4 regions of the Alicyclobacillus sp. SO9 genome follow, and region 4 is predicted to be linked to each of the others. Evidence: riboswitches for the same ligand, from Rfam matches in the RefSeq annotation. Region 4 holds a riboswitch; each other region holds the start of a gene.
What was found. Region 4 has a riboswitch for cobalamin ahead of GI364_RS05475 (ABC transporter substrate-binding protein). Riboswitches for the same ligand answer to the same signal wherever they lie in the genome.

Region 1 (8,031 bases), 320 kb from region 4:
GCTGCGACGCGGCGAATCTCTGTAAGAATAGCCGCCCCATACGGGTTTGCCTCTACACTTAAATTGTCAATGATGAGAAAGGGCAATGCGCCTACAGCCAGAAGTTCGATGAGCGGGACCCGAAGCGCAAAGTATCCAACTATCTCAGGGGAAGCTTGAACAGAATCAAGCGGCTTAGCGCCAATGCCCCCCAACGAATCATTGGCAATGACGAGGAAGTATCCCTCATCTACCCGAAGACACGTTAAATCACGGTAACGTATCAAATAGGTGCTGACACTCTGACGCTGTTGTAGCTGTTGATAGAATTCACTCCAATTTGGCAACAATACACCACCTTATCTCAATTATTTTTCTATTAAACTACCGGAGAAACTCATACAACAAAGAGAAGTTCAGGTGTTGGCGAACTGTATTCGCCAGACTGTTATAGGCAGCTTCCCTTGACTGCGAAACCAAAATTGATTGTGACCTGGGTGGGAGTCCTCTGCTCGCTCGGACCCGGTTTAGCCAGCTCATTCGAAATTCGTCGTTATGTAAAATTCCATGGAGGTACGTCCCTATTGTCTTTCCATTCTCAGATACTACCCCATCTACAGCACCACCCTGACGCGTCTGCAGTGTGTCCCCCTGTGTAATTTCTACCTGTCCATTGTCCGAGTGCTGAGCCGGTCTGATACGGGCAAACGGCCTTAAAGACTGGAGATGAGTTGTCCTCCCCATGTGCAGTTCATAACCCGTGACTTTGATTCCGGCATAGATTTTCGACAGATCACCTTCAACGAGCACGGTTTGCTTTTCCTTTGTAAGCACTGTTTCAAACGGAAACAGACCTAGTGCAACAGCTTCATCGATATCCTCCTCTTCTTGATGATAGGGATCACGAATTCGTTCTCCCATCATCTGATAGCCGCCGCAGATTCCTAAGAGAAATTGTTTACTCTCATCCATCCCTTGAAGAAATTCCGCTAATCCGGATTCCCAAAGCCACAACAAATCCGACATTGTGTTCTTTGTTCCGGGCAAGACAACGACATCAACATCACTGAGTTGGTGGGGCGAAGTGACAAAAGATGCATCCACATCAGGCTCTAGGAACAATGGATCGAAATCCGTAAAATTTGAGATATGAGGAAGTTTTATAATTCCAATTCGCAACCTGTGGTCATTTGTCTGCCGCTCTGTTGACTCACGGAACCTTTCCAACCCCATCGAGTCCTCTTCTTCAATACCAATGTTGGCAACGTACGGAATGACGCCGATAACAGGAATCCCTGTATAACTTTCCAGCAGTCTAACCCCATCATCAAAAAGTTCGGGATCTCCTCGAAATCGGTTGATAATTACTCCCTTTACGCGCTGTCGTTCCTCTTCAGTCATGAGCTGGAGCGTCCCAACGACCGATGCAAACACACCTCCTCTATCAATATCTGCAACTAACACTACACAGGCGTCTGCCAGTTCTGCTGCTTTGAGATTGGCAATATCCCGCTCTTTTAAATTCATTTCAACTGGACTTCCGGCACCCTCCATAATAATGAGATCATAGCGCTTAGAAAGAAAGTGATATGACTCTACGACAGCATCCCACAGGCGGGCCTTGTTACTACTGAAATATCGCTGCGCAGAAACGGTGTCATAGACTTGCCCTTGAACAACAACCTGAGTCCTATGTCCTGTTGGCTTTAACAAGACCGGGTTCATATGCTCATTCGGTAAAATCCCAGCAGCCTCCGCCTGTACAGCCTGTGCTCTGCCGATCTCACGCCCGGAAGGTGTTACTGCGGAATTGAGCGACATATTCTGTGCTTTAAACGGAGCTGTTTGAAGTCCATCCTGTGTGAAAATCCGACACAGGGCCGTACAGATAATACTTTTCCCTACATTCGACGCTGTGCCGACAATCATCAAGCTCCGCAATCCTTATCTTCCTCTCCATCTTTGACTAAAATGCCACTGTGTGCGGACTTAACCCTCCGACCTCTAACTGAACCGAGGAGATTTTTTAAATTTGCGGCAAGTCATTACAAATCTCTTTGCTATGTGTGGATTGGAGGCAAAGTGTAGATGGGTATAGCCAGCTGTCAAATTGCCATTAGCATACCCTTCATAGGTAGAAGCACGGAATCCGAGAGTCTTATATGCGACGTGTATTTCAGCATGAACTTCGTCACGAAAACGGATGGAGGAATAATGAAACTCATGACCTCGTGCGGTTTCATTTTTTCGCAGCAAGACGGTGTCTTGAATCGCCGTTACCTCTCTGTAACCAAACCCTACCAACTTCCCTTCCATCGAGATATCTGCCGGAATAATGCCAACCATCGGATAAGTCCTTCCGTCGTGCGTCGTGACAGTGTTGCACAAAAACATATATCCACCACATTCTGCAAAAGTAGGAAGCTCGTGTTCCAGAATTTGGTCTCTGAAATTCTCGAATACCGAAGTCTGATGAGCAAGTTCTTGTGCGAACTCTTCTGGGAATCCTCCGCCAACATATAGACCCCTCGCCTCGTCTGGAATTGGTTCTCCATTCAATGGGCTAAAGTACACAATGCCCGCCCCATGGGATTCCAGTAATTCAACATTTTCCGGATAGTAGAAATTAAAAGCTGCATCTTTGGCTACAGCAATGACTACCTTGCCTAAAGTTTCTTTACCGACGCTGGTCTCACTACTTATTGAAGAGCGTGATTGGACGGATTCGTTAAAAATAGAGCTCGTAGGCTGAGACATTGGAGAGGCTGCTCCAGCGATTGTAAGAACTGCATCTAAATCGACGGTCTTTTCTATCTGACTTGCCAACCGGTCAAACAATGAATCAAGTTCACCTCGTTCAACAGCCGGAATTAATCCCAAGTGTCGTTCGGGTAACTCGATTTCCGCTACTTTCGGAAGATAACCTAACACTGGTACATCACAGCTCTCTTCAATTGCCTCTTGAACTAGCCCGAAGTGTTCTGCACTCCCGACATAATTCGCAATCACTCCCACGATATTGACGGCGGAATCAAACTTTTGATATCCCAATACGGTGGCCGCAGCACTACGGGCCATGCCCGAAACATCGATACATAGAACGACGGGGGCATCAATCCATTTACTTAACTCCGCCGTACTCCCTGTCTCCGTCATAGAGCTTTTCCCATCATAGAGCCCCATCACACCTTCGATAACAGAGATGTCTGCATCGTTGCTGCCTCGATAAAAAATTTCCTCAACCACAGTACGAGCACACATGTACGCATCCAAGTTTCTGGATGGACGGCCCGTTACTCCTGTGTGATAGCTCGGGTCTATAAAATCCGGCCCAACTTTGTAGCCTTGCACAACAAATCCGCGCAGATAAAAAGCGGCCATCAGGCCAATGGACAGAGTGGTCTTTCCTGTCCCGCTATGACTGCCCGCTATAACAATTCGCGGTCGCCTGTCCGTTCGGTTCAATGGTATTCTCCTCTCCACCGTAAACTTTCAATTTCGCGAGTTATGAGTTATACGAAGCCATATAAAAATAAAAACTCCTCAAATGAGGAGTTGTGCGTCTTGCAATGATGCCTAATACAAAGGCTCGCCCAACACCCCCCTATCGACCGTAGGTACATGGTGTTTTTCAAAAGGCAGGTCTCCTGGCTCAGGTTCATCATCCTGGTTTCCTTCCCAAGCTTGCGCTCAGTGGCTTTTTATCAGGACTTCCCTTTACAGTGGCGGGACCGCACCGGATTTGCACCGGTTTCCCTCTTTACTCTCATCCATCTGATGAGAACCTTTTGAATCTTTTCACTTCAAGCTTATAGTCTAGTCGATGTATACAATGACTGTCGCCATCGCTGTTAGTATACCACGTTTGTAATCACAATGTAGATAATAGATGAACAGTTAACCCATCCATTCCCTTTAATCTGTACGCTCATAATGATCTCGATTCCTAAAAAGCACGACCTTTCCCTCTCACGGTTTCCTTAACAAAGCAAGATGGATAGACCATTTTGAAATAAATGCATAGCTCTATCCTTACGAGGATGTCTGTCATGGGTATTGTCAACGCAATAGCGTAGCGAGATTTCGTGCTGCAAAGTGAAGGAGTGAACTTGCATTGGACATCGCTTCAAAGGTCGTCATAGGTCTAGAAATAATAGAATAAAGACCTACAAAATGAGACTGCAAACTTTCCAAGTGTCCATCCAAGCTCCCTGAAAGTAAGATTGGTTTTACGCCATGTTCATGAGCCATCTGAGCGACTACAACTGGAACTTTACCAAACTGTGTTTGTTCATCAGTACGACCTTCACCAGTGATAACGTAATCCGCACCCTCTAGTTGGTCTCCTAAAGACGTAGCGTTAGCGACTAACCTAGCACCGGATTGGACCCTGCCGCCTACTGCCATGAGGGCAAAACCTAAACCACCGGCGGCACCTGCACCAGGGTTGTTTTGAAGGGTTTTATCCAAAGCGGTTTCTAATAATGATGCATAGTTGGCCAGCCCGTTGTCTAAGAATGTTATCATTTCTTTTGTGGCGCCTTTTTGAGTACCGAAGACCGCAGAAGCTCCGTGTTTTCCGCACAGAGGATTATCCACATCACTCGCAACATGAATTTCACAATCAGAGAGACGTTTGTCTAATTCAATCAAATCGATGCTGGAGATTTCGGGTAAAGACGCTCCAATGGGTTCTAGTTCTCTACCGGAGGCATTATGAAATTTCGCCCCAAGTGCTTGTAGAAATCCAAACCCGCCGTCGTTGGTCACGCTTCCACCAAGCGCAAATATAAACTTTTGATACCCGTCATCCAAGGCAGATTTCAGGGTCTGCCCCATACCGTAGGTGGATGCTCTCATCACATCACGTTGACTTTCTTCAATCATCGTCAACCCAACAATACTTGCTGCCTCAATGACAACTGTCTTGTTATCACCTAGAACACCGTAATATGTGTCTACTGGCTGCAGGAGAGGTCCAAGGATTTTCAAAGGAACTTTGAAACCATCTGAAGCTTGAACCAGTGCGCTTAGTGTCCCTTCACCTCCATCAGCCATTGGAACTTTGATGACTTCAACTTCCGGTATCGCTTCCGAAACAGCCTGGGCAACGATATTACAGGTTTCCACAGCGGTCAAACTTCCCTTGTATGAATCCAAAGCAACAACAACTTTCATAGATTCCCCTTCTTCATACAGTTTTTCGGTACGGTTTAGAATCTCATCTGTCGAGGTGAAAAATAATCTCGTACCCTCTCTTCAGTATTCGTGAAGAGAGGGTACCGATTCAGTCCATAACTGCTCACAAACTGCTGTCCCAATTTGAAAAACGTAATTTGTCATTCGCATTATCCCTTTACAGATCCGGCCATCAAGCCTGAAACAATCCATTTTCTAAATATAATAACCAATATAATGATAGGGATGACAGACACTACCGAGCCTGCGAAGATCGTTCCGTAAGGCACATTGTACTGGCCGCTGAACAGTGCGATTCCTACCGGAATTGTACGCATAGAATCCGAAGGATTGAAGACGAGCGCCATGAAGAACTCTGTCCAGGCGGCTACAAAGGTGAACACGGCTGCCGTGAACATCCCCGGTGTCGTCACCGGCAGGAAAATGCGGTAGTAGGTTTGAAATGCATTGGCTCCGTCCATCTTCGCAGCTTCGTACAATGCACCAGGTACTTGAAGAAAGTAATTGCGCAGAATCCAAATAGCAAAGGGCAGATTAAATGCCGTATAGGGAATAATCAAGGCCTGATAAGAGTTGAGCCAGTTCAGCCCTCGCATCATCGCATAAAGCGGCGTAACGATAGCAATCGGGGGAAACATAGAAATCACGAGAAGTGTGATTAAAGCCGGTGTCTTCCCCCGAACAGGAAGGCGAGCGATTGCAAATCCGCCCATACTCGCGAACATCAATACCAGAAAGGTTGTGGCTACTGCCACAACGACACTGTTAACGATGTAGTGCGTAAAGTGAAATTCCCCGAAAGCTTGAGTGTAATGGCTAAAGGTCCAGTGCTGGGGAAACAGAGTCGGCGGATAAGCACTGATACTATTGATTGGCTTAAACGAAGTGATGATCATCCAGTAAAACGGCGACAAAATGATTATCAAAAAGAAAATTAAAACGGCATAACCGACTACGCGTTGAGTTTTGCTCTGTATTATACGGCATCCTCCTCTACGAGCGAACGAAACGCTGACAGGAAGATTAGGGACAAGAGCAAGACAAGGATAACAGTGCTGACAGCTATGGCCGATCCGACGCCAAAGCGAAAATGACTGAACAGTTCCTGTTCACCAAGAATCGCCAATGATTGAGTCGCTGTACCGGGGCCGCCTCCAGTCAAGACAAAGGGAAGGTCGAAGACTCCAAAGGCCTGCAAGATACGGAACAGTCCAGCAAGGGCGATGCTGCCGCGTAAAGCCGGAAACGTTATGGACCAGAAAATCTGCCAACGATTCGCACCGTCGATATGGGCTGCTTCGAAGAATTCTACCGGGATCATCTGCAGTCCGCCCAGCAAGATTATGACCACGAAAGGCGTTGTCTTCCAGATATCCGCAATCATCATCGCAATAATTGCGCTTGTCGACGTGCCCAACCATGTAACGGGCGCGCCAATTAGGTGCAAGGATTGCAGGATATAATTTAGGACCCCGTACACACCATTGTAAATATAGGACCACAGTTGCGCCGAGATAACAGTGATAAGAGCCCACGGGATGAGCATCACAACAAGGGAGACGTCCTTCAAGCGCTGAACCCCGTTGATAGCCAAAGCAATCAACATTCCGAGCAGGAGCTCCACCACGACGGTTACCATCGCGTAGTACGTAGTGAACCACACACTGTGCCAGAATACACCGCTGTGAACCAATAGGCTGTAATTGGACAGCCCTGCCGGATGCGCCTTCAATCCCTCTTGTGTTAACTGGATGTGATTCAGGCTCATATAGGCAGAATAAAGTATTGGAAAGATGGTGATACCGGCTATAATCAAACCGGCTGGCAGGAACATCAGGTATCCTGACCGGCGATCCGTATATTTCAAGTCGCTTGGGGCGGCGACTGCTTGACTCATGCTTTCACCTCCAGAAAGGGAAGCGGGGCGCGCGAACGACGCCCCTCAATTCTGCTTCCGTTGTTCGCTTATAGACCGCCGCCGAGAGTGTTCTTAATCTGGCTCTGTACCTTTTTGAGGGCAGCCTTAACAGTCGTTCCGCCTGACAATGCACTGTTCACATTTTGGTAAATGGCCTGCGAAATGGCAGCATAACTCGGGTTTTGACTGGGCCTCGAAACAAATGTAGTTTTACTTACAATGTTGAATACGGGGCTGACTTTCTTTACAGCAGGGTTATTTTCAACTGTGGCATTTGTAGGTAATTCAGAGAACTTTGTGGCTAGGATAGTCTGTGCTTGTGTACCTGTCATCCAGTTGATAAACGCCAAGTCTGCCAACATGTTCTTGCTGTGCGGATTAACGTACAAATTCCACCCGCCAATGGTGCTGTAATGCTTACTGGCCCCCTTAAACGTTGGCAGCACGGTGACGCCTACTTTTCCGACGACTTTGGAGTTCTTTGACGTTTGAGAGTTAGACCAAGCATAGGTCCAATTTCGCAGAAAAGCTGCATTTCCTTGGTTAAAGACGTTCATCGACTGACTCTCTTTGAAGGTATCTGTCGGCTTCGGGGATACACCGCTGGTAATTAAACTTTTCATGAACGTCAAGGCCTTTTGGGCCTGTGGAGAGTTAACGGATGGTTTCCCGTTGGTCAAAACTTTTCCGCCGGCATCTGATAAATACTCCATAAAATCACATGTCAGTCCCTCATAAGAGGCTCCCTGCCAGACAAATCCGTATTTTACGAGTCCTTTCTTCTGTAGAATTTCAGAGTCTTTCTTTAACTGTGACCATGTTGACGGTGGGGAGGAGATTCCAGCTTTTTTGAGCAAGTCCTTACGATAGTAGAGAAATCCTGAGTCGACATAAAAGGGCGCTGCATAGACGTGTCCCTTGTATGTGGCACCTTT
Region 2 (8,031 bases), 620 kb from region 4:
AGCCCGCAATGATTGGCCTATTATATATAGATGTTACACTGTGTCACACCTCTGTATCTTTATCTCTTGCCTTTGTGACATGCAACTTGACAGCCAGTTGCTAGGACACTTCCCTATTAGGCAAGGGCTGGAGGAGACGAGCAACATTGGTATATCTCACCACAGCGCCCTAAGACCAAGGTAAGGCTTGTGAGATAACGCTCCTCTCTTCCGTTCGCAATTCCTAGTTCCTATTTTGTGGGGCCTTATGTCTCCAGACTCAGCATGACTCAGGATATGAAACTTAGGATGATATCCATGGCTGGCATGGGCTATGTAGTCCTCAAAGTGCAGATGCGGGTCCGGTTTCGGCATGTGAACTTGAATGACGGTGACAATCTGGGACCCAAGCCCGATATGGACTTCCGTCTGTATCAGCTTCAACTCCTCACTGGCTTGGCTACCAGCGTCTTGAGCGCTTTATCTGTGATCGCATCGTGAAAACAATGGCAAAGCTCTTCAGAATTAAAACTCTTACTGAGGTAATAGAAACAGCAGTATACAGAAAAAGTGAAAAGCGCTTCCCGCTATAACAAACAGGTGCCATACAGAATGATGATACTTAAATCCTCTCCACACATAGAATATCGCCCCTACGGTATAACAAATCCCACCGGCCACCAAAAGCTCGATACCATGAATATGTAGATTTTGAACGATCCGATGCCACCCCACAACTATCATCCAGCCCATGACGACGTAGAGAATGGTCGAGGTGAAAAGATATCTCTTAACATAAAACGCCTTGAATACTGTCCCAGCCAGGGCCAGGCCCCATACAATTCCGAAGATGGTCCAACCCAAGACGCCCTGAATCACAAAGAAAGTAAATGGGGTGTACGAACCTGCGATGAAAAAGTAGATTGAAGTGTGATCAAAAACTTCAAATAGGTCTTTTCCTCTTCCCGCTGGCAGGGCGTGGACTAAGGTGGAAGATGTGTAGAGAATCAGCATAGTGGAGCCAAAAACCGTAAAACTTACTACATACCATGCAGTACCGTAGTGTGACGAAAAGACAATTAATACGACTAATGCTGCAATACTGAGCAGTGCCCCAATGCCATGCGTCACCGCATTTGCTATTTCCTCACCTTTAGAAAACGTATGTGTCTCTGCCATGAAAGTATCAATCCCCGGTTGAATGGCGTGTTGTTTACTGCTCTTTCTCTTAGAATAGACGATAGGGATTTCACAACACAACAGCGAGCTCACAGGCGACGGGTGGGGCATCCCTTGGTACGCCCACCTGTCATACGTGAGTTTCACGATTGAAGCTGCTCCACGCAGATCACCCTGAAAGCACATAGTGTAATACCGGAAGGCCACGCTCCGAACAAGGTAAGGGTATGTCAACTGTTTGGATTCGACTTGCCCTTCAGCGATGTCCAGCCGCACTTTCAAGCATGGGAACAATACACCCCGTCGCCGAATCGCAAAGTCAAAAACCACGTCACAGAACCTGATACCACCTGGCATAATGGGATTGAGGATAGGCTCTCTTATAGATCATCCCACTTGAGGTTGGCTGACTTGGTGTAATTGGTCACCTTCTGTTCAAAGAAATCTGTCTTCATGGAGTTCATCGCTGCGAATTGTTCTACCCAAGGCATCGGGTGCTCGGTGACCTGCGGAAATGGTGCAGCCATGTCTAGCGACTTGAGCCGAAGATTCGCTAGATATTGAATATACTTGGCAATGAGTTCATTGGTCAGTCCAGAAATCTGCCCGTCCGTTACGTACTGCCCCCACGCAACTTCATGCTCCACAGCCTGACGCATCATCTCCCGTAGCTCCTCAAGAAGTTTAGACGTCATTAACTGTGGGTTTTCTTTTGCTATCTCGTGGAAGATTTGCCGAAACAGGGCCAGATGGGTTAATTCATCTCTTTGGATGTATTTGATCTCGGATACCGTTCCTAGCATTTTTCCCTGGCGTCCAAGCGCAAAGAAGAAACTGAAACCAGAGTAGAAGTACACGCCTTCCAAGATGAAATTCGCCATCACAGTTTTGACAAGGTTTTCGTCACTCGGATCGTTAATAAATTCCTCATACCGATCTGTGATGAATTGATTCCGTTTAAGTAGATGTTCATCCGTGCGCCATTCGTTGTAAATCGCATCTCTTACGTCTGCGCTGACAACTGAGTCCAGAATGTAGCCGTATGATTGAGAGTGAACGGCTTCTTGAAAGGCATGAACCGTCAGGCACAAGTTCACCTCAGGCGCCGTAATGTATTCGTTGACGTTCGGCAAGTTGTGGGTCTGAATACTGTCCAAGAAGATCAGAAACGAGAGAATCTTGTTAAAGCTGCGGCGCTCATGCTCTGAGAGTGTTGCGTACTGTCGTGCATCGTCTGCGAGCGGGATTTCTTCCGGAATCCAAAAGTTGCTCATCATCGCACGATACATGCGATAAGCCCAGTCGTATTTCACGTTGTTAAGTTCGAGCAGGTTTGTTGTATTGCCGCCGATGATCCGCCTGCTTCCCCAATCTCGGTCACCGGATTCGTTAAATAACTTTGTTCTCTGCAGTTCCACTTAAATCCACCCTTTCTCCATATCCCTTCAATTTTTGCTTGCCAATCACGAAGAACAGGCAACACATTCCTCGACCTCAAGCGACTTATTTCGTACGTAGTAGACGGTTTTCAGCCCCGACTTCCACGCCTCCATGTATAGGTTCAAAAAGTCCCGTACTGGAATGTCTGGCGTAATGTACAGATTGAACGATTGTGATTGGTCAATGTGTCGCTGTCTGATAGCCGCAGCTCGGATACTCCATGATTGGTTGATGGTATGCGCCTCTTTGTAGTACCAAAATGTGTCCGAGTTCAGATTCGGTGCCGTCTGCGGCACGACCCCGTTCTTTTTCTCCTCCATGAAGAATCGAGCAAATACAGGATCGATGCCTGCCGTACTTCCTGCAATCAAACTTGTACTACTTGTCGGAGCAATGGCAAACAGGTATGCATTCCGTATGCCGTGTCTCTGTACCTCATGTCGAAGCCAGTCCCAATCTGGTCCATCTGGTCGACTGCGGTAACCACGAAGATCAAAGTACGCTCCAGTGTGCCAATCGGACCCTTCAAACAGTGAATAAGCGCCCTTCTCTATCGCCAGTTCCATGGAGGCCTTGATAGCGAAGAAGTTGATCCATTCAAACAGTTCGTCGACGTGACTTAGATGGTCCTCAGACTCCCAAAGAAACTTGTTTTGGGCGAGGTGCTGATGATACCCACTGATACCCAGTCCAATCGCTCGGTATTTCTGATTGCTCATTTCTGCTTGTTTTACTGGGTAGTAGTTCAAGTCAATCACGTTGTCCATGCCTCGAATTTGCGTTTCCACAATACGTTCCATATCCTCTCGAGACTTGCACCGACCAAGGTTGAGCGAGGAGAGGTTACAAACGACAAACTCACCTGGTTTGTACCGAACCACAATGTTGCCATCCTCATCTGTTTCTTCCGTCAACTGCATTGGCTTCATGTTCTGCATGATCTCTGTACAAAGATTGCTACAGTAGATCATGCCTGCATGTTTGTTGGGATTCATCCGGTTTGCCGTATCACGAAAAAACACAAACGGAGTTCCCGTCTCAAAGGTGGACTGGAGGATCCTTTTCATGATGTCGATAGCTGGTATTTCAATTCGGTCAAGCTCAGGGTTGTCAATGCACGCTTGATAACGACGTTCGAACTCTTCACCCCATGCATCTTCCAAACGGAATCCCATAGCTTTCTCTACCTCATAAGGACAGAAGAGATGCCAACTGCCTCGTGACTCAACACGCCGCATAAACTCATCAGGAATACACACGCCAGGGAAGATATCGTGTGCTTTGAGTCGCTCATCCCCGTTGTTCGTCTTGAGTTGCAGGAAATCTTGAATGTCCTTGTGCCAAACATCGAGATAGACAGCGACCGCACCACTGCGCACCCCCAGTTGGTTGCAGCTCACCGCTGTGTTGTTGTAATTCCGAACCCATGGAATGACTCCACCACTGGCTCCCTTGTGATTTCTGATAGCTGAACCTCGTGCTCGAATCTTCCCAACGTAGATCCCCATCCCTCCGCCGAATTTCGATACACGGGCAAAGGCCTTATCCGTTTCGTAGATACTAATGAGATCGTCCTCCGGCATATCGATAAAGCAGGAACTCAACTGATGGAATGGTTTGCGAGCATTGCTCAGTGTTGGTGTTGCAACTGTTGCTTCAAGCTTTGATAGGACATCGTAAAACTGCTTGGCACGCTCTACCCTGCCCGCTTCATTCATCGCCAGATGCATAGCGACACCCATGAACAACTCTTGAGGCAACTCCAGAACCTCTGCGCTCTCCCCCCGAATCACGTACCGATCCATAAGTTGCTTTAACCCGACATAGTTGAACAGCAAGTCACGTTCCGGCCTTATGTACTGCTCAAGCTCGTTGATTTCTTCCTTGGTGTATTTCTTCCGAATGTAAGTTCCATACCGACCAATGTCCTCAAGTCTCTTAATGAGCGCATGAAAGTCGGTATACGGAGAAGCCTCCAATCCTCGGTTATCGGCAGCTTCTTGATAGATACTCGACAGCAGTAGCCGAGCCGCAACGTACTGCCAGTTGGGCTCTTCAATCGAGGTCTTTTCGACCGCTAATTGAATGACCAACCTCACAATGGCCTGTTGAGACATGCCCTCCCTAGACTGCGTTCGTATAACGTTCAGCAGTGCCTCTGGATGGCAACCATCAAGACCGTGGCAGACCGAGTGAATGACCTCTTTCATGTCGGTGAAGCTGAACAGATTCGACCAATCCACCTGAATTGACGATGGCTTGTCCAATACGGCTTGTTCTTCCTGGATACTCACATTGAGCGCCTCCTTGGGTTTGCGCAATAAAAAACACCCCGCCCATCGAGGACGGAGTGCTATTGAAGTCACGATTGAACAGATTCCCACATGAAATCCGAAGTGGATCGCTTCCAAAGCCCTACCCATCTCCTCGTGGGCATACTTTCAATTGCAAACATGGCAGGTCTCCGGACTTGGACTCATTTGCAAAGACTCACCTTCCCCGATTAACTCGAGTGGCTGGCGATTGAACACCAGAGTCTTGCATCGTACCTTACCGTGGCGAGGACCGCTCCAGACTTTCACTGGATTCCCTTTTCACCCAACAAAGTTGGGCACCAAGTTCGCATATGAAGTTGTGTTTGCAATTCTAGCACTATATATGGTGTCTATCAACACATTTATGTCACTTCACACGCTACATTCAGCAATTCGATGTTCCTTCACATATAGACACGTATGAATGCACGGTCTTGTTCCACCATAAGAAACAGAGAGACAACAGGGGGATTTATAATTGCATTCATTTGCGATATTGGAGCAAGCTCGTCGACATCTTAGCTTAACCTCATATGACTACTGGCTTGAGCACTCGCTCTTCTCTTGGCAGTGGTGGTTTCTCCTTACCCTTTCCGTTGTCCCCTGGGTCATTTGGTGGATATTAACTGATCGAAATCGCATATATGAGATTGCCAGTTACGGCATGCTCATTGGGTGTATTTCGTCCCTTCTCGACTTATGGGGAACAAACTCACTGTTCTGGGCTTATCCGCATCAGTTGCTATGGTTTCTCATTCCAGCTCTCATTCCCGTCGACTTATCAGTCTTACCGGTCGAGCACATGTTGATCTACCAATACTTTCGGACATGGAAGTCGTTCATTGTAGCATTGTTGGTCGCAGCACTTATTGTCGCATTTGTGGTGGAACCGCTGTTTGTTAGGTTTCACCTGTATGTCCTGTACTCGTGGAAGTTTATATACTCTGTACCGTTATACATGCTCAAAGCGATCTTTGCACGATGGGTTATTGAACGCTTAAAGGCTTCCTCCCGATGATATACTTTGCCGATATAGCGGACATTTTTATTGCAGAAATATCGACAAACGCCCTGCTCCGCAAGGAGAAACTCGCCTTTCAAACGAGTCTGCGACTACGACAGCTGCGTTGTTGGTCGGATCAATATTTCATTCACAGATGCTCTTTCTGGTTGGTTGATTGCATAGAATATCGCTTCGGCAATGTCTTCAGATTGAAGCGCCTGTGCCGTTGCCCGAGATTTCAACGCATTCAGGGCATCCTCATCCGTTATCGTGGTAAGTAACTCTGTCTCAACCATGCCAGGAGAGATAATCGTCGCCCGAATATTCGAGGTCGGTGATAATTCCATACGAAGTCCCTCCGTAATTGCACGTACCGCAAACTTGGTTCCACTGTAAACAGCTCCAGCCATGCCGACACGATGTCCTGCAACCGAAGAGACGTTGATGATATGCCCACTCTTTTGTTCTTCCATGATGGGTACGGCAGCCGCAATACCGTAGAGAACCCCTTTGATATTCACGTCGATCATTCGATCCCACTCATCAACTTTACGTTTGTTGAGGAAAGAAAGTGGCATGAGCCCTGCATTGTTTACCCAAACATCAATTGTGCCGTATGTTTGGACTGCAAAGTCTGCTAAAGCCTGAACGTCTTCCATTGAAGCCACATCTGCGCTGAAATAGCTCGCCTTCCCACCCGCTGCCGTAATTTGATCGACAGTCTCTGTCAGCCTCTCCTCCCGCCGTGCGGACAAAACAACCTTTGCTCCATTTTGTGCTAAACGAATGGCCGTAGCTTGTCCGATACCACTACTGGCCCCCGTGATGACAACTACCTTGTTTTCAACCAATTCCAGTAACCCCTTTATGCAAATGTTCCTTCTGGTCTTATCAAGAATGAACCGTTGCCTCGAAAAGGCAACGGTTCATTGATGTTGTTAGGCGTGTACCATTTCGGCTGTCATTTTCCTTGCTACTTCGGCTACAGACCGACCATACTCTCGTGCGATTTTTAATTCTGCCTCGGAAGGGCGATTCATTGGTGCATCCTTTGCTGATTCAACCGGAATCACGGCTGTGGCCCCATACGGGTTTCCGTATACTGCTCTATCTTCATTGAACTGACCTGTATTCGAAACGATAATCATCCCATGGTGTTGCATCGGAGTTTGTAGCGCTCTGCAGATATTCTCTACACCCCCGTGATGTGTGGATGTTGTTGCATAGACACCGCCAACCTTGCCTTGAAGATTACCGAAGAACCACAACTGTCCTAATTTGGACAGGAAATTCGACATTTTTGGATTCGGCTCACCAAAGACGCCTGAAGAACCCCAGATAATGGCGTCTGCAGACTTCAATTCATCAGGTTCCGTTTCGTCAACAGACTTAAAAATGACTTCTGCTCCAGAAACCTCTTTGGCTCCTTCTGCAATGGCTTCACCAAGTGTGATGGTATGTCCATACATGCTGGCATGTAAAACGTATACTTTCATCGTAAGTGCTCCTCTCGTCAGTGCCTAATTTTAATGGGTATTTTGTCCCTTGTCTTATCCTGTACTCTATGACTCGTTGGTAAATCCACTCATGGTCGCCACATAGTGAGCATCCCAACTAGGCAGGCTGTTTCAACAGATGCTTGTCAGGCTTTTGCTTTTGACGTCGCTGTATGGCGAATATAGAAACGCCTGCGATGACAATCAGCGTGCCAACAATCTGCGACATGTGTATGGTCTCGCCCATCAGCACGTAAGCCAGAATTGCCGTGAAGATTGGGTTAAAGTTCAAGAATATACCAGACTTTGTACCGCCTACTCGCTGTATGCCAATGTTCCAGAGGATCATTGCTACTACCGTGCCGCCAATAGCCGCATAGAAGATTGAACTCCAAAACGGCACCGTCAACTGTTGAAACGCAAGCGTGGGCAGATCAAACGGAAGCATGAAGAGTACGCCAATCACACCAGCCCAAAGGGTTGCTCCATATGCAGAAACATGTTTCATTGCAAACCGTCCTGCAACAGCATAAAGTCCCCAGCTCCCGACAGCCACGAGCATCAACCAGACCCCAGTATTCACATGGAAGTGAGCTAGGCCTGCCAAGTGCCCTTTCGT
Region 3 (8,031 bases), 320 kb from region 4:
CTGGGCTCCTGCAGCTGCGGATTATAGTCGCTATGTTTCGCGGAGTGCAAAATCGGGACGTTTAGGATGGGCTGTCACCTTAGGCGGCGCAATACCTCTGTTCGTTTTGATGTTGACGGGCATTTTAATTGCACATCACGTTCTCAATTTGGTCTCATCACCCAACCCAATCCTGACAATTGGCAGTGCCTTACCGGGATGGATGAGCCCTGTGTATCTTGTTACGGTCATTGGTGGTCTGCTCGCAGAGGCGGATTTGAGCTTATATTCCTCTGGCCTCAATTTAATGGGAATTGGGATTCAACTGCCGCGTAAGAAGACGATTTGGATTGATGCTGTGATTACCATCGTCGTTACAGTCTTCGTGATTTTTATCCGTAAGAATTTCTTTTCTCCGTTTGAAGCGTTTCTGACATTGATGGGTGTCAGTCTGGCCGCGTGGTCCGGTGTATTTCTGGGCCGGTGGATGAACAGGCACAGATTTAACCGGGACTTCTTCCAGCATCATGAAACTGGACAACCAACGAACTGGTATGCTCTCGGAAGCTGGGGCATTAGCGTTGTTGTTGGGCTACTTTTCACAACTACGTCAATTTATACCGGTCCACTGGCGAAAGGTGTCTTTTCGGTGAGTAATCTAGGTATTGTCCTCGCTTTCCTTGTAGGTATATTTCTGCAGAGTGTTAGGGAGCGATTGTTCGGCGGACCTTCTGAATACACTTCTTTCAGTGAACCAAGAGATGAGAAATCAGGATGAACATTCATATACTGCGCCACGGTGAAACAAATTGGAACGTCGAAGGTCGGATTCAAGGACAGCAGAATATTGGCCTCAACAATACGGGAAGACGGCAAATAGAGGCATTTTGTCACTACGTTATTGCCAAAAAAGTTGACGATAGACACGGGAATAGGTCATCTTTTCGCTACACTATCGTACTCACAAGTTCTCTGCGGCGAGCCTATGAATCCGCAGAAATTTGTTCACAGAGGCTAGAACTCCCGATGAAGATTATCCCAGAGTTTGCCGAACGATGTTTTGGACCCTTAGAGGGGATGAAGAAAGAAACACTCGTAAAGGAGTTTGGAATTGAGGATGTAGAAGCAATTGAAGATAGGTTTCATATTGAATCTCAGCAGAGATTTCTAAATCGACTGAACGGAGGTTTACGGAGAATCAAAGTGGCTTATGGGAAAGATCACGTCTTGCTCGTAAGTCACGGCAGTGTGATTCGCACCCTTGGGCTTCACAATCTGATGGATAACATGGAAAATCTCACAATTCAGCAACCAGTGAACCAAGAAATCATTCCAAATGGGCATGTTGTTCAACTTGAAAACTTTTAATGGGAGTTTTGTAGAATGTCGTATCCCGAACGAATTGTCTGCTTGGCAGCTGAAGTACCCGAGATTTTCTTTCAACTCGGTGCGCTTGACAAAGTCGTTGGTATTTCAGCCTATACGACACGGCCGGCCGAGGCCATGCAGATTCCAAAAGTCAGTGGATTTAAGTTTGGAAATATGAAGCGAGTTTTGTCTTTCAAGCCGGACGTCGTGATTTTGACTTCGGATGTTCAAAAAGACTTGGCAGCTGAACTTGTGTCAACTGGGGTTACGATTGTTCATTTTAATCCCCATCGACTTGATGAGTTGTTCAAGAATATCACCCTTCTCGGCAATCTTGTGAATGAATCTGAGAAAGCTGAGCAATTAAATGTGCGACTGCATAAGGAGCTAAATGACATTCAAACGATCGTTCAAGACAATCCCAATTCGCCACGGGTATATTTTGAAGAATGGATGGACCCTCTTATCTGTGGCACGGGGTGGGTAAGTGACTTGATTACAGCAGCCGGAGGACAGGATATTTTCCGTGAGAAATCCATAGAGGGTAGAAAAGCTGCCGAGCGCGTTGTGACAAATGATGAAGTACTGCAGGCGGACCCCGATATCATTTTTGCTTCGTGGTGCGGAAAGCCTTTCGATAGGTCAGAATTTGAGTCAAGGCCTGGATATAAAACTTTACCTGCTGTACAAAATGGACGTGTGTATGAGTTGAACAGTGAAATTCTCCAGTTCGGTCCGATGCTTTTTGACAGGTTGCATGAGCTCTCAAAAATCATTCAAACGGTTGCCGGATCTGATGTGAATTGGGGTTGAAAGTGTGAAATATAACTCTATTACTGTGAATGGAGGTATGGACGAATGAAAATTTATACTCGAGGCGGCGACAAGGGCAAGACGATGTTAATTGGGAGAGAACGCAGGTGGAAACATGACCTGCGAATAGAGTCTTACGGAACAGTGGATGAGGCGGGAGCTTTTATTGGGTTGGCGATGAGTGAATTGGATATCGAACGCGATCGCGATATCCTTGACGTACTCTCTGATGTGCAGCAGACTTTATGGGATGTGGGGGCAGATTTGGCTGCGTCGCCGCAGGCTGGAGATTATGCATTTCGGACTTCAGATATGGCCGCAGCAACACTAGAACCGCACATCGATCGGTTTAAAGAGGAAGCAGATGCAGTTACCAAGTTCATTGTGCGGGGTGGGGTACGAGCTTCAGCCGCACTTCATGTGGCCTGTACCGTTGTCCGTAGAGCCGAGAGACGAGTGGTGGATTTGATGCAGGTAGAGTCGATTCACGAACCAACGCTACAGTACCTGAACCGTTTGTCTGATTTGTTATTTGTCCTGGCACGTACGGCAAATGCCAGGGTTCATCAGTCCGACGTGCCTTATGAGAATAGCACAGACGTGTTTCGTGGTTGAGGAATGAAAACTCCAGTATTGGACGTCGATACACAAGGGTCATTGCTTTCTCCAACTTCCTATTGGGAGGCAGGAGAAGTTATTATTCGTTCTCTGCCTCGTGCAATTTCTATGCAAGGAGACCGTGGTTTTCGTAGTATCAGTTCATGTATCTATGGTGGGGGTCTACAAACGACGCAATACATTGGGAACTTTCAAGTTGAAAGATCTTATCGTTCTATGGAGCCAGAAAAGGATTTGCAAGACCGATTCAAAGAAGTGGGCGTACCTGAAGAGAAAATGCCCCTTGCAGCCGGGTTTCTTACTGCCGCATCTGTTCTCGATGCTGGCTGGGAAGTAAGAACAGGAGAACAGTGGGAGCTGCTTACCTGTGTATCTGTCGGTACGGCCAATAGTGTCAGAATACCGATGGCGGCAAGTGACGACCTGAACCGGTCTTACAGTCCTGGGACTATCAATATAATTACACTGATTGCAGGGGTCGTACGACCTGAGGCTTTGGTGGGAGGCGTTATCACAGCCACTGAAGCAAAGACCGCAGCACTCTATGATTTGAATATCCGAGTATCTGATGGAAGACACGCGACGGGGACATCTACAGATGCAATTCTCTTAGGAAGTACACAGCGGGCACTAGTTCGTCATCGTTCTCTAGATGATGAGAAGCCGATGAATGAAATTCAGTATGCAGGACTGGCAACAACGTTTGGGCAAGCCTTAGGAAGTGCAGTATACAATGCGGTTCTGCATGCTGGTACTCGTTACTTACGGCGGTGAGAGACCAAGGTTCATTGAGCAAACTGTAAATTGACAACTACTATTGATTGCAATAGGATAAAAATAACTTGATAACATACTTTTCAGGTGCTCCAATGAAGTGGAGATAATAGGGAAACCGGTGAGAATCCGGTACGGTCCCGCCACTGTAATCAGCACGAAAGCAGCTCGATAACACTGTCCTTTGAGGATGGGAAGGTATCGATATTGTCTGCGCTGAGAGTCAGGAAACCTGCCTGGGAAGTCAACCAAGACCCTTCGCGGAGAGGCGTCGGTTGTGTACGAGGCAGCGTCCCAATCACCTCTATACTGCTGCTTTAGTAGAACATAACCAACGGATGCTCTGTCGGCAGACAGAGCATTTTCTTCGCAGGGAAATTGGCATCACATTTCTCTGGGAGGAAGGAACATGAACGAAATTCGCAAGTGGACAGTAGGCTCAATCGTAGTTTTTGGAACAACAGCTTTAGTAGTAGGTTGCGGCACGCCCCCCAAACGCTCGGCAAATGCAACTGCCAATACCACCGGTCAATCCACGCCATCAGCCAACGTAAAGAACACCACTTATCCCCTCACCATCAAGGACGAGGCAGGGCACACGAGGACAATCCCGAAACAGCCTCACCACATTGCCTCAACAACAGAGGGAACGGATGAGATTCTATCGGCACTGGTTCCCAAAAAAGATGTCGCGATGGTTACAACTTATGCAACAAATCCGGCATATTCCAATGTCATCCATTGGGCCAAAGGAATCACGGCCATTCAAAAAGCAAACGCCAGCCAAATTCTAGCCGTTCATCCCGATCTCGTTTTGGCAGCTTCGTATACGAAGGCGGGTGTGGTGAGCCAGCTGACACAGGCTGGTGTTCCCGTCTTTGAATTTACGCAGTTTCATTCCATATCCGGTATTGAAAAAAATATCAAACTGACCGGCAAGCTTGTAGGGGCACAGCCGAGGGCTCAGAGACTTGTGGCGAAAATGAATACGGATTTGGCGAAGATTCAAACAGCAGTAAAAAGGAAAGAGAAGCCAACAGTTTTAGACTATAGTTCGTATGGCTTCGCTGCCGGAAAAGGGACGACCGTGAACAGTATCATTGTGGATGCGGGCGGTGTGAACGCTGCAGCAAAGGTCAAAGGATGGAATAAAATCACGGATGAAGAGATTATCAAGATGAATCCGCAAGTGATTATTACGGCTAACAGTGACAAGAGATTTGCGAACAAACTTCTTCACGATTCAAAGCTTCAGACAGTGCGTGCTGTGAAAAATCATCGCGTGTATGCGGTGAGTGGTGCCAGTCTTTCGTCGGTGTCTCAATATATTATCAAGGGAGTAAAGGATGTCGCTCATGTTCTTCATCCATCAGTTTCGTTGCCTACAATTACATTTACGAAAAATGAGTAAGGAAAGAATCACCTGTTCAATGCAATTGGAAAAGGAGGTATACTGTGCCAGTCACGCTTATCATCGGGGGCGCACGCAGTGGGAAAAGTTCTTTTGCAGAGCGCTATGTTCAGAGATTATCCACCACGGAGAATCGTTCCGTTACGTACATTGCAACAGCGCAGGCGCTGGACGACGAAATGGCAGCACGGATTGCACAACATCAGTCACGGCGCCCTTCACACTGGATGACCATTGAAGAACCGCTGAACGTACCACCTGTACTGGGTGAGCGACAAAGTTCGATTATTCTCATAGATTGCCTGTCATTGTTGCTTAATAACTGGATGTTTCTTGGCTCGCAGAGCAGAGATGAAGGGGATTTCTGTTTGGATGGTACCTCTCGTCCGGGATTGGTCAAGGCGTCTTACGGTGATGGGGATGCAGGGGTAGCATCCTTCAAACAGCGAACTGAGGACCTTGTTCATGCGCTACAAGAACATCCACGTCAGGTCGTGGTGGTCAGCAATGAGGTTGGCGAGGGAATTGTTCCAGTGGATGCGATGACCCGTCTTTACCGTGATAGGCTGGGGGTGCTCAATCAATCTGTTGCTGCCGTTGCGGATGTTGTCTATCTGATGGTAGCGGGTATTGCGGTAGACGTTCGGAAGTTGGGAACCCCGTGGTAAATCATTTTATGGTAGTCTTGATAGCAATGTTTGTGGACAAGGTAGTAGGTGACCCTCAGGGGTTGCCTCACCCTGTTATTTTCATTGGGCGCTGGATTTCATACTGGGAACGAAAGTGGAACCTCGCTCCCTACAGTAGTCATCCACGCACCCGGCTAGCATTAGGTGCATGTCTAACTTTTTTGACGGTTGGATTATCATGGTTCATTCCTTTTCTGGTATTACATTGGATTTATCATATCCAACGAATCGTATGGATGATACTGAATATTTGGCTCATTTCAACAACCATTGCGTGGAAAGGGCTCGCGGATGCAGGGAAGTCTGTTTATCACGCCTTGACACAACAGGGACTAGAAGCTGCTCGTATAGAAGTTGCAATGATTGTTGGACGAGATACTGAGCACCTTTCCGAGAGTGAAGTAATTCGTGCCACAGTCGAAACTGTGGCAGAAAACATTGTTGATGCGATTGTATCTCCTGTGTTTTTTGGTGTACTTGGAGGTGCACCTTTGGCTCTGGCTTTCAGAGCCGCGAATACCCTGGATTCTATGGTTGGATATCGAAATGAACGCTATTTCTACTTTGGACGCGCGTCTGCCAGACTAGATGATGTGCTGAACTACCTACCGGCGCGTTTGACCATCATTCTCTTATCTGCCGCCGTCTACGTTTCTCGTCTTTCCTTAAAGGGGGCTTGGAACATGCTCCGCAGAGATTCGCCTCATCACCCAAGTCCGAACGCAGGCATACCCGAGAGCATGGTAGCCGGTGCTTTATCTGTCCGACTGGGCGGCACGAATTTCTACCAGGGCGTTGTAAGTGAACGTGCAACAATGGGAGATAGCGTCCGTCCTTTGTCCTCGATGGATATCCTCACTACGATGACACTGATGCACCGCGTGTCCTGGTATATCGTCATTCTGATAGGACTTATGATTGGGGGTGGGCTGTTGTGTCAAAATGGATGTCATTTTTGATAACGCTTCCTTTGCAAACCGGGAAAAGAATCCTGCTCGCAGTCCAATTCCTAACGATTATCCCAGTTCCTCATTTCAGAAACGTGTCCGAAAAAGATATACGTGAGACAGCACCTTTCTTTCCTTTGGTAGGAGCATTGTTAGGCTTAATATTGTGGGGAATACAGGACACCCTTCGCCTTAGTTTTCCAAATATCATCAGCACGACTTTGTCTTTGATGGTGTATACGTTTCTCACGGGAGCTCTTCATCTGGATGGTCTCATGGATACCTTCGATGCGCTAGGTAGTCGTAAGTCGACGGATAAGGCACTGGAAATCATGAAGGACAGCCGTGTAGGAGCCATGGGCGCAATCAGTGCCATTGTTGTCTATCTAGGAAAGGCAGCAGTACTCTATTCGCTTCCGGGCAATGCTTGGGGTGTTGTTATCGTCGTGCCAGTGTTATCCCGGTTCGGCATGGTAGTCGCGATGGCAATCGCTCCATCTGCACGCGGGAAAGATGGACTAGCTGGAATGTTTGCACAAAAAATTTCCTATCAGTCCCTCGCGTATTCAATCGCGATTACTGGCTTGCTCTCAATTGGACTGAATTCAGTCTTCTTAGGTCTTGGGTTAATGCTTGGACTGATTGTGCTGTCAATCCTCATTACGGTCTACTTAAGCCATCGATTTGGCGGAATGACCGGAGACACTTATGGTGCGTTAAATGAAATTTTAGAATGGTTGGGCTGGGTTTGGGGTTTCTACATATTTTTTCATGGCTGAGGAGAGCAAGTTTATGACTGAAGAATCGTTCAATCACGGTGGAATGATTTATCATCAAGCAAAGCAAATGGGGGTTCATCCCACCAACGTCTTGGACTTTAGTGCGAATATTAACCCTCTCGGACCACCAGTTTCCGTTACAACTGCGATCCAACGTGCGCTTCCAATGATAGTTCACTATCCGGATTCAACCCAAAGTGAAGTAAAGAATACTTTAGCAGATTACTTTGGTCTCAGGAGTTCACATTTCTTAATAGGCAACGGCGCGAGTGAGATCATTGATTTGTTGTTCAAAGCGTTGAATCCAAAACGTATTGTTGTTTTTGAACCGGCTTTCTCGGAATATAAAAGAGCAGCAAAAAGGCATGGGATTCCTGTGTTGCAAGTTCCTTTATGGAAGACCCAAGACAACCTCTGGCGAGTACAGGGCAAATCCGCACCAAATCCTACTGAACTTTATAATTACGAAATGCTGAAACAATCACTTAGACGCTACACGTTGGTTTTGCGTACAGGGGATGTAGTGGTGTTGAATATACCCCATAATCCAACGGGTCTTTGCTTTCACTTAGATAGTTGGTACCTGTTGGCTCAAGAATGGATGCAACAGGGGGTTCGTGTCATTGTAGATGAGTCTTTTCTCGATTTTCTAT
Region 4 (8,031 bases):
GCATCGAGGGCTGCATGAATCAAATTGACCGCTTTTTGCTGGTCATTGCCTAGAGACATGCAACCCAGTCCCATTTCACTGACCCATAATTCACTGGAACCGAGTTGTCGTTGCTGCATGGTTGGACTTTTCCTCCTCTAACTCTCATGGTATGCCGCGTGCTAAGCGCGCTCTCGAGTATATACCCTGTGCTCTTCTACAATTATGGTAGCACAACAGCATACAAGACTTGTAGCAAACTGCATACCATACTGCACATCAAGGATTAGAAAAGCTTCTTGGCAGCGCTTTATCCGGCAACTGTGACAAGGGTTCCGTAGTGAATGTAATTCCAGGATATTTTTGCCTTAGATATGGGGAGTTCAACGCAGCCGAGGCTCTGCGGGAAGCCATATGATGACCTGATGAATCCATGGACTGCATCTCCGCCGTGAAAATAGTTTACGTATGGTACACCCTTATCCTTGTAGTGACTTCCGTTCGGATTTGTCCCTTGCATGGTTTGCGACCTGTAACGCAGGTACACAGGCCACGTGCCATCCTGAGTAGGACTCTGCGAAATACCTGTATTGGCAAGGGAAGTTTCTACAACTTTGCCATTGTACCAGAGGGTCAGTCGCTCCGGGCGATGTTTGGTTACGTAGACGTAGGCATATCTGTAGTGAGCTTGCTCATGCTTGAGTGACGCTGAAATGAGCGTTTTCCATACCTCTGGACCCGCAATGCCGTCCGTTTTTAAATTGTGATCGGCTTCAAAAGACATTACGGCACCTTGGGTGATGACACTGTACGCCTCCTTGTTAAAAAAATGCGACAGATGCGTTTGCACACTGTGGCTGCGCCATTTCCACACACCTTGAGGGGGAGATTTGAAATCTGTAAGTTCAAGCTTGCTCGTCAGTTTTTGCTTGTGCTTTGGCGACCAGGTGACTGGCATGTATCCCAAACTTGCAAGGAGTTGCTGCAGACGAAGAACTGCACTGCCTTTACTGCCTGTCTGCAGACTGGGATAAGACACTGGTGGCGGCTGTTTGTGTGGTGTGTTCGATGACGCCGTGTCTTGTGGGCTCTTCTGCGTACTGATTGTGACTGATACGGACGGTTGCTTCCTCAATCGTTGGCTCTGTTTGGACGTCTTGCTCGATGAGGGAGAGAGAGTTTTCGCTGCTCCGGTTTGATTTGCGGTGTGTACTGGTGGACTTGTGGTTTCATGAGTGCTTACACTTGTACCCAATAGGGGGCTTGCACAGCCGGACAGGAGGAGGCAACATAGGGCTGACAACGCAAAAAAGCCAGAACGCAAACTGACCACCGTCTTTCCGTCGAGTTGAACCAACCGACAGAATCGGATGGAACGCTGAGAAAATATATCAGCGCTACATCATACGCGTGCATTCTGGCAATATGCTACTTACATACGTTTACTTTCGCACTAACAATGCGAAAACCAAGAAAAATTTTGATTTTACTGCATTACACCTGCTGTTGGACTACCTTCTCCGGCAGAATCCAGTCGTCAGCCCAACCCTGCACGGCATTCATGACAGATTCCAGAGCACGGCCCTTTTCTGTCAATTCATACTCGATTCGGACGGGCGTCTCGGGATAGACGCGGCGTACTAGTATTTCGGCCGCCTCCAGTTCCTTGAAACGTTCTGCAAGCATGCGGTCACTCATGTTCGGTATCATCTCTGAGATGTCCTTAAACCGCTTCGGACCATCCAAGAGGACCCGTATGATGAGACCAGTCCAACGCTTTCCTAATAGCTGAAACGCAGCTTCAAACTTTGGACAGAGCTGATGTTCTACCATACACATCCACCTCGCGTCTATTGTAGCACAAGTTGAATTTATTTGACACAGTACCTTGACAAAGGTAAGTAGACTTTTATACAGTATTTGGCTGCCATATTGAGTGAGTATTTATCGGTTGTCCTCGTGCGCATGTTGTTGAAAAACCTTTTGCAGTGCGGTTTGTCAGTCTTTCAAGATTGATGGCACTGCAGCTGAGTATCGTCTGAAACGTTGTTGCACAAGGGAAACTTTCACTAAATTGACAAATCTCCTAAGGTGTCCTAGGTTGCTGCGTACCGAAAAACATGCTGCACCGTATGAGTAAATCCTGGAACACATCAAGCCTCGTTGGCGTAGAACATAGGATGAGGAAAAGGAGGTCTCAGCCACATGGAGGCACTGCATCATACCGAATTGGAGAGAATGAGGCCTGTGCTGGAACGATATGGACTTGTTGGGACCGCGGTTTGCCCTGTAACGTCCAATCGCCCTGACTGTACTGCGTATCGCATACACACCACTGCAGGAGATGTTTTCCTGAAGGAGATTCCCAAGCAACAAGTGGGACTGCTGAGTTTGGAACACAGGCTCCAACAGCTCTATACCTGCAGTTATACAGCGATGCCTCGCTACCACAAGACACCAGCCGAGCGGTTTGTCACTGTCTTCGGCTCGAAAAAATATATTGTTGCAGACTGGGTGGACGGAACTGCAATTTCATTAGTCCGTACAGCCGAAAACTATCAGGAACTGGGTAGAAATCTTGCGCGCCTGCACCAGGTGCCGAATCCTGCTGGACGCAAGCTGAACAGTGCCAATGAAGTCCGGGCTCTGTCATTAATGAGTGACGAGGGTCGTGAACTTGTACGCAATTCCAGGACGCACCAGATATTTGTCAATGCAGTCATGAACCCAGTTCTGACACATTCAGCCCTCAGTGATACAAACGTGATTGTTGCTGGAGGCAAGGTGGTCCTCGTCAATTGGCATCGCGTGCAACCCGGCTGTTCCTACTCAGAACTTGCCACGGCTTTAATTCGGACGGCAGATTGTAACACAGACGCCATGGGTTGGCTTCTTGCTGGTTATGAAGAAGTCAAACCTTTGCTTCAGCCGGAAAGGCAATTGATTTTTGGGTTCTTTTCATTTCCGCAGAAGAGACGGCATATCATGCGAAGGGTTGAAAGAACAACGGTTCAGCGAGGAAGCTTTGACCATCATCCAGACACGGCTCGGTTTGCGCAGGCGACAGACTGGCTGCGGTCGTGGTCCGGCTGGTAAGGGGTGAGACAGTGAGCACTCAGCTAAGCGTGGTAATTCCCGCCTACAATGAGGAGAAGACAATCGGCCGACTGATACGGAAGCTGGAAAGATGGCCGAGAAAACCGGAAATTGTGGTCGTAGCCAATGGATGCACAGACAGAACGGCTGCGGTTGTAAGAGAAACGGGGGCACGACTAATTGAATTTACAGAGAGCCTCGGCCACGATGTTGGCCGTGCCATCGGCTTATCTGTAGCGACGGGTGATGTATGCGTCGTCATAGACGGCGACATGCTGTTTTCTCCTGCAGATTTGGAACCCTATGTGCAAGCTGTAGACGGCGGGGTTGATATCGCCTTGAACAGGTATCCAATGCCCGGGATGAAGCACTATTCTCACATGACAGCTGTTGCAAAACGAGCTGTGAATATTCTCACGGACAGAGACGACCTGAACGCCAGCAGCCTGACTGCGGTGCCGCACGCGCTTAGCCGCAGGGCCGTTGAACAATTGGGTTGGAAGGCTTTTTCAGTGCCGCCTGTGGCACAAGTTCAGGCGCACATGGCAGGACTCCGCGTCAGTGCAGTCCACTTAGTCCCGGTAGGCGCGAAAAACCCGGTACGGAAAAGACCTAAAGATAAATCAGTGTCCCGTCTCATTGTAGGCGATTGTCTTGAAGCCATTTCACTGTTGACGGAACAGCGGGGCGCACGGGCAGGTTATACAGATTTGGACCGGAAGCGAGATGTTTTGGAAGTGGAGGCAGATACCGTTGGGGTGAGTCCGGATGGACCGCCTAGACCGCCTCAGGAGGACATCACTGCGGATCCCTCCGAGTTAACGCAGTTTCAGCCATGGACTGCAGGCAGAGGACTGGCCGTAAGACGCGGCATTGTGCCGCACAGCGAAGTGCTGAACCTTGCCGTGATTCCGGTATACAACGAAGAACAAACGATTGGTAAGGTCATACAAAACGTGAAGCAAAGCGGACTGAATGACATCCATGTGGTGTGTAACGGGACCACTGACAGAAGTCGGAAGATTGCAAATGCCCACGGCGCATCTCTGGTTTGCATTGGTGAGCCGCTGGGACATGATGTAGGCAGAGGTGTTGGCTATTTGACGCGGCAAGCGCAACGTTATTTGTTTCTTGATGGAGACATTGTTCTCGGGCCGCAAATCTTGCGGGAGTTTGTGCACGCTATGGATCGAGCCGATGTGGCGTTAAATGATTTGGACGAAGTGATGTCCACTCGTCAACAAGCAGGAACTGTGACTGTGGTCAGAAGGTTTCTCAATCTGGCGCTGGAACGAGAAGACCTGGGTGCCGCATCTATGACCGCTGTTCCTCACGCAATGCACAGGGAAGTCATTGAAGCAATTGGTGCACACAGCTTGGCAGTTCCCCCTTTGGCACAGGTGAAGGCCATCCTGGCCGGGTTTCAAGTTGCAGCAGTACATCCAGTCAATGTGATGTCCAAAAATCGCTTTCAGCGGGAGTTGCACGGGAAGAGACACGGCAAACCTTGGGAACGACTGGTGCTGGGAGACCACCTGGAGGCATTTCATTTCATGCTCAGCGAACTTGGTCCAAGGGGCTTGTTTCCAGACAAGATCCGAAAACGGGCGTGGCTTGAGAAATGGCGAAAGCAATTGGAAGACACGCCGGATAACAGGAGTAAATTGCCTTTATAAGTCTGCTTGTGAGAGCAGAAACTAACTCCAATTCGAGCTTGGCTTGTGAACGAGTGTGTTCCTCGAAGGGCCACACGCACGCTGCTGTTCTGTCGTGGATGTGTTCACAAGGCCGACGACCGCGAGGAGGGGTACGGATGGACTGGTACGAGAAGCTGACAGATTACTTTCCAGAGCATGAGCTAAAAGACGTAAACCAGATGGAGGCATTACTGGAGCACGTGCCGGCCTATCGCAAACGCGAAACAGAAGATTACTTGGTGATGTATGCGGAATATCCAGATTTTATATTTTTGGATTACTTACTCGTTTACCCAGGTACGAGAGGCCGCGGCATTGGCGGGCAGGTCATAGGAGATTTTCAGTCCAAAGGCAAGTTACTCATAGCAGAAGTCGAGCCGGAGGACGAGGAGAACGCAGATACCGGCAAACGAATTCGGTTTTACGAAAAGAATGGTTTTCGCCTTGCCAGTAACATTGAATATACGCGCTGGGACAATGACGGAGAAGTATTCCGTATGGACATTTACTACTGGAGCCCGGATCCAACCCATGAACGTCAGGTTCTGCAGATGATGAAGCACATCTGCAGAGAGATTCACAACTTCCAAGCGATGAAGTATTATGGACGTCTTGTAGCAAATCCAGAAACCTCGCTTCAGTGGAAGCATTGACAAGGCTCTGGTCCTGGCATACGATAAAATCACAATTTGTTGCCTTTGGGTGCCCCAATGGATGAACAACTGTTAGGTGTGAAGGTTTTTTGCATCGAGCGTTTCATCGTGTCAGGGGAGAATAGGGAAGCCGGTGTAAATCCGGCGCGGTCCCGCCACTGTAAACAGCCAATACTCATGGCTGCCACTGTTTCCGAAGGGAAATGGGAAGGCGCCAACTAGAGTGGCTGTGAGCCAGGAGACCTGCCTAGAGGCCAGCGTGTGCTTAAGCCTTCGAGGAAAAGGTGAGTGGCCAGAGGTACATACCAACTACCGACCACAACCCTGCCGTGATGGCAGGGTTTTCCTTATGAAGGGGGAAGAGTGCGGATTGCCTGACCGTCCGCGTTCTTCTTCGAAGCCACGGAAATCATTGTTCAGAGCTTTTGTGTCTCGAACAAATACGTGGGAGGTTTTTTCATGAACAGAAAAACGGCAGCAGTTATTTCGGCTTCTCTTGGAACGGCCCTGTTGGTTGCGGGGTGCGGAACCGTAAATCAAGCTGCTAGTCACAGCAAAGTCAGTACGGGAAACCAGACTGCGACAAACTCAACTGGAACTGCAACCGGACAGGCGGGACAGACCCCGCAAGCACAGACCCAATTTCCCTTGACTGTGAAAGACCAGGCGGGCCACACGATTACCATTAAAAAGGCCCCCAAGCACATTGCCTCCATAACTTTGGGTACAGACACCATCTTGTCCGGACTGGTTCCAAAGAGTGAGATTGCGATGGTGACAAAGTTTTCAGCGGATCCGAATCAATCCAATATTGTGAGCTTTGTGAAAGGGATACCGAAGATTAATCAAGCGAACTCTGAGCAGATTATTGCGGCGCATCCGGATCTGGTTTTGGCTGCCTCGTACACACAGTCAGGTGTTGTTCAACAGTTGAAACAGGCAGGAATCCCGACCTATGAGTTCGCGAGTTTTAACTCTCAAAAGGCTATTGAGAAAAATATTAAAATAATGGGAAAACTAGTTGACAAACCGGCAAAGGCTAACCAACTCATCAAGACAATGAATCAGCAGTTGAAGCAGATTGGGAATGCGGTCAAGGGCATGAAAAAGCCGACAGTTATCAGCGACAGTTCTTACGGGGACGCCGCAGGCAGTCAAACGACTGTGAACGACATGATTAGAGACGCAGGGGGGGTCAACGCAGCCGCAGGTGTCACGGGTTGGAAAAAAGTGACGGATGAACAGATTGTCAAGTGGAATCCGGATGTCATGATTATTTCCAGCACAGACAAGGGATACAAACAGAAACTGCTTCATGACAAGGCCCTGCAAGACGTCAATTTTGTCAAGAACAGACGCATTTACGCAGTTCCCCCTGCAGACTTAAACAGCCTGTCACAATACTTTCCGAGAGGAGTCAGGGATATTGCCAAGGATTTGCACCCTAAGGCCAACATTCCCAAATTGACAAAATGAAACGACTTCATGCCGGCGTTGGGATAACTGTTTTATCTGCCGCCCTGGTTGTGGCTGCATTTCTCGAACTGGATTTGGGTCCCATGCATATTTCAGTGGGAAAAGCCGTAATGGATTCGTGGGCATACTTCAGCGGTCAGCGCACATCTGACGCGGTAGTCATGGGAGCCATCCGTTGGCCGCGCCTTGTGGTGGCAGCGATGGTTGGAGCCGGGCTTGCGAGTACCGGAGCCGCATTGCAGGCGGTGTTTCGCAATCCAATGGCCGATCCCGCTATTATCGGTGTTTCTGGCGGCGCCTCCCTCGGCGCGGTCGTGGTTATCAGCCTGGGATTGGCTTCCCGCAGCCAGTGGTGGACGCCGGCAGGCGCTTTCGTTACCGGACTTGTTGCTGTTTTCCTGATTTACCGATTAGGGACCATTGCCGGGCGTACAGCGGTGCATTCATTGCTCTTATCGGGAGTTGCTGTCAGTTCGCTGTCCAGTGCCTTGGTCACATTGGCTCTGTCACTTTCTCCATTACAGACCATGCAGGCCATCCTGTTCTGGCTCATGGGGGGACTTGACGGAAGTACGTGGGGCCATGCACTGATGATTACGGTCTTTTCCGGTGTCGGGCTTGTGGTGTATCTAACCCAAGCCCGTGCCCTGGACATCTTGTCCATCGGGGAGGAGCAGGCGGAAGGTGTTGGAGTTCCCTTGCAAAGTATTAAGCAAATTGTCTTGATTACCGCGGCGTTCGTAGTGGCTGCGTGTGTCAGTGTCAGCGGCGTCATTGGCTTTGTCGGATTGATTGTGCCACATTTGATTCGGATTTGGATGGGTCCTGTACACCGCGTCTTAATTGCCGCCTCAGCCATTGGCGGTGCAGTGCTTCTGGTGTTGTCTGATGTCATTGCACGAACGATTGTGCTGCCTCAAGAATTGAATGTGGGCATTATTACGTCCTGTTTAGGTGCACCGTTTTTTCTGTATTTATTGCGAAGACAATTTGGCGGACAGGGGCGAAAAATATGAGTACCCTTAGAATCGAAGCGCTTGACTTTCGGACCGCCCTAAAGGATATCTCAGCGGTGTGGGAGCCTGGGCAATTAATGGGTGTAATCGGTCCCAACGGTGCAGGCAAATCAA

Region 1: it holds a riboswitch for cobalamin, as region 4 does, so the genes downstream of both, GI364_RS04055 (cobyrinic acid a,c-diamide synthase CobB) here and GI364_RS05475 (ABC transporter substrate-binding protein) in region 4, are expected to answer to the same signal.
Region 2: it holds a riboswitch for cobalamin, as region 4 does, so the genes downstream of both, GI364_RS08320 (ribonucleoside-diphosphate reductase subunit alpha) here and GI364_RS05475 (ABC transporter substrate-binding protein) in region 4, are expected to answer to the same signal.
Region 3: it holds a riboswitch for cobalamin, as region 4 does, so the genes downstream of both, GI364_RS04095 (ABC transporter substrate-binding protein) here and GI364_RS05475 (ABC transporter substrate-binding protein) in region 4, are expected to answer to the same signal.

The regions. Positions count from the first base shown of each region.
Region 1 covers NZ_CP066339.1:901,780-909,810, reverse strand. Annotated here, with positions in the region: gene GI364_RS04065 (hypothetical protein) at 1-326, opposite strand, end outside; gene GI364_RS04060 (cobyric acid synthase) at 364-1,920, opposite strand; gene GI364_RS04055 (cobyrinic acid a,c-diamide synthase CobB) at 1,984-3,444, opposite strand; cobalamin riboswitch at 3,599-3,783, opposite strand; gene GI364_RS04050 (glycerate kinase) at 4,039-5,157, opposite strand; gene GI364_RS04045 (carbohydrate ABC transporter permease) at 5,328-6,092, opposite strand; gene GI364_RS04040 (carbohydrate ABC transporter permease) at 6,155-7,075, opposite strand; gene GI364_RS04035 (ABC transporter substrate-binding protein) at 7,144-8,031, opposite strand, start outside.
Region 2 covers NZ_CP066339.1:1,849,934-1,857,964, reverse strand. Annotated here, with positions in the region: gene GI364_RS08335 (hypothetical protein) at 298-480, shown strand; gene GI364_RS08330 (PAQR family membrane homeostasis protein TrhA) at 514-1,158, opposite strand; gene GI364_RS08325 (ribonucleotide-diphosphate reductase subunit beta) at 1,539-2,576, opposite strand; gene GI364_RS08320 (ribonucleoside-diphosphate reductase subunit alpha) at 2,622-4,808, opposite strand; cobalamin riboswitch at 5,036-5,232, opposite strand; gene GI364_RS08315 (CBO0543 family protein) at 5,392-5,931, shown strand; gene GI364_RS08310 (SDR family oxidoreductase) at 6,027-6,773, opposite strand; gene GI364_RS08305 (flavodoxin domain-containing protein) at 6,855-7,412, opposite strand; gene GI364_RS08300 (DMT family transporter) at 7,531-8,031, opposite strand, start outside.
Region 3 covers NZ_CP066339.1:911,028-919,058, forward strand. Annotated here, with positions in the region: gene GI364_RS04070 (purine-cytosine permease family protein) at 1-757, shown strand, start outside; gene GI364_RS04075 (histidine phosphatase family protein) at 754-1,347, shown strand; gene GI364_RS04080 (cobalamin-binding protein) at 1,363-2,160, shown strand; gene GI364_RS04085 (cob(I)yrinic acid a,c-diamide adenosyltransferase) at 2,206-2,775, shown strand; gene GI364_RS04090 (adenosylcobinamide amidohydrolase) at 2,779-3,552, shown strand; cobalamin riboswitch at 3,621-3,807, shown strand; gene GI364_RS04095 (ABC transporter substrate-binding protein) at 3,962-4,963, shown strand; gene cobU (bifunctional adenosylcobinamide kinase/adenosylcobinamide-phosphate guanylyltransferase) at 5,008-5,631, shown strand; gene cbiB (adenosylcobinamide-phosphate synthase CbiB) at 5,640-6,611, shown strand; gene cobS (adenosylcobinamide-GDP ribazoletransferase) at 6,587-7,378, shown strand; gene cobD (threonine-phosphate decarboxylase CobD) at 7,392-8,031, shown strand, end outside.
Region 4 covers NZ_CP066339.1:1,226,727-1,234,757, forward strand. Annotated here, with positions in the region: gene GI364_RS05445 (aldo/keto reductase) at 1-119, opposite strand, end outside; gene GI364_RS05450 (L,D-transpeptidase family protein) at 290-1,114, opposite strand; gene GI364_RS05455 (winged helix-turn-helix transcriptional regulator) at 1,474-1,812, opposite strand; gene GI364_RS05460 (phosphotransferase) at 2,185-3,075, shown strand; gene GI364_RS05465 (glycosyltransferase) at 3,087-4,751, shown strand; gene GI364_RS05470 (N-acetyltransferase) at 4,889-5,425, shown strand; cobalamin riboswitch at 5,491-5,691, shown strand; gene GI364_RS05475 (ABC transporter substrate-binding protein) at 5,885-6,901, shown strand; gene GI364_RS05480 (FecCD family ABC transporter permease) at 6,898-7,917, shown strand; gene GI364_RS05485 (ABC transporter ATP-binding protein) at 7,914-8,031, shown strand, end outside.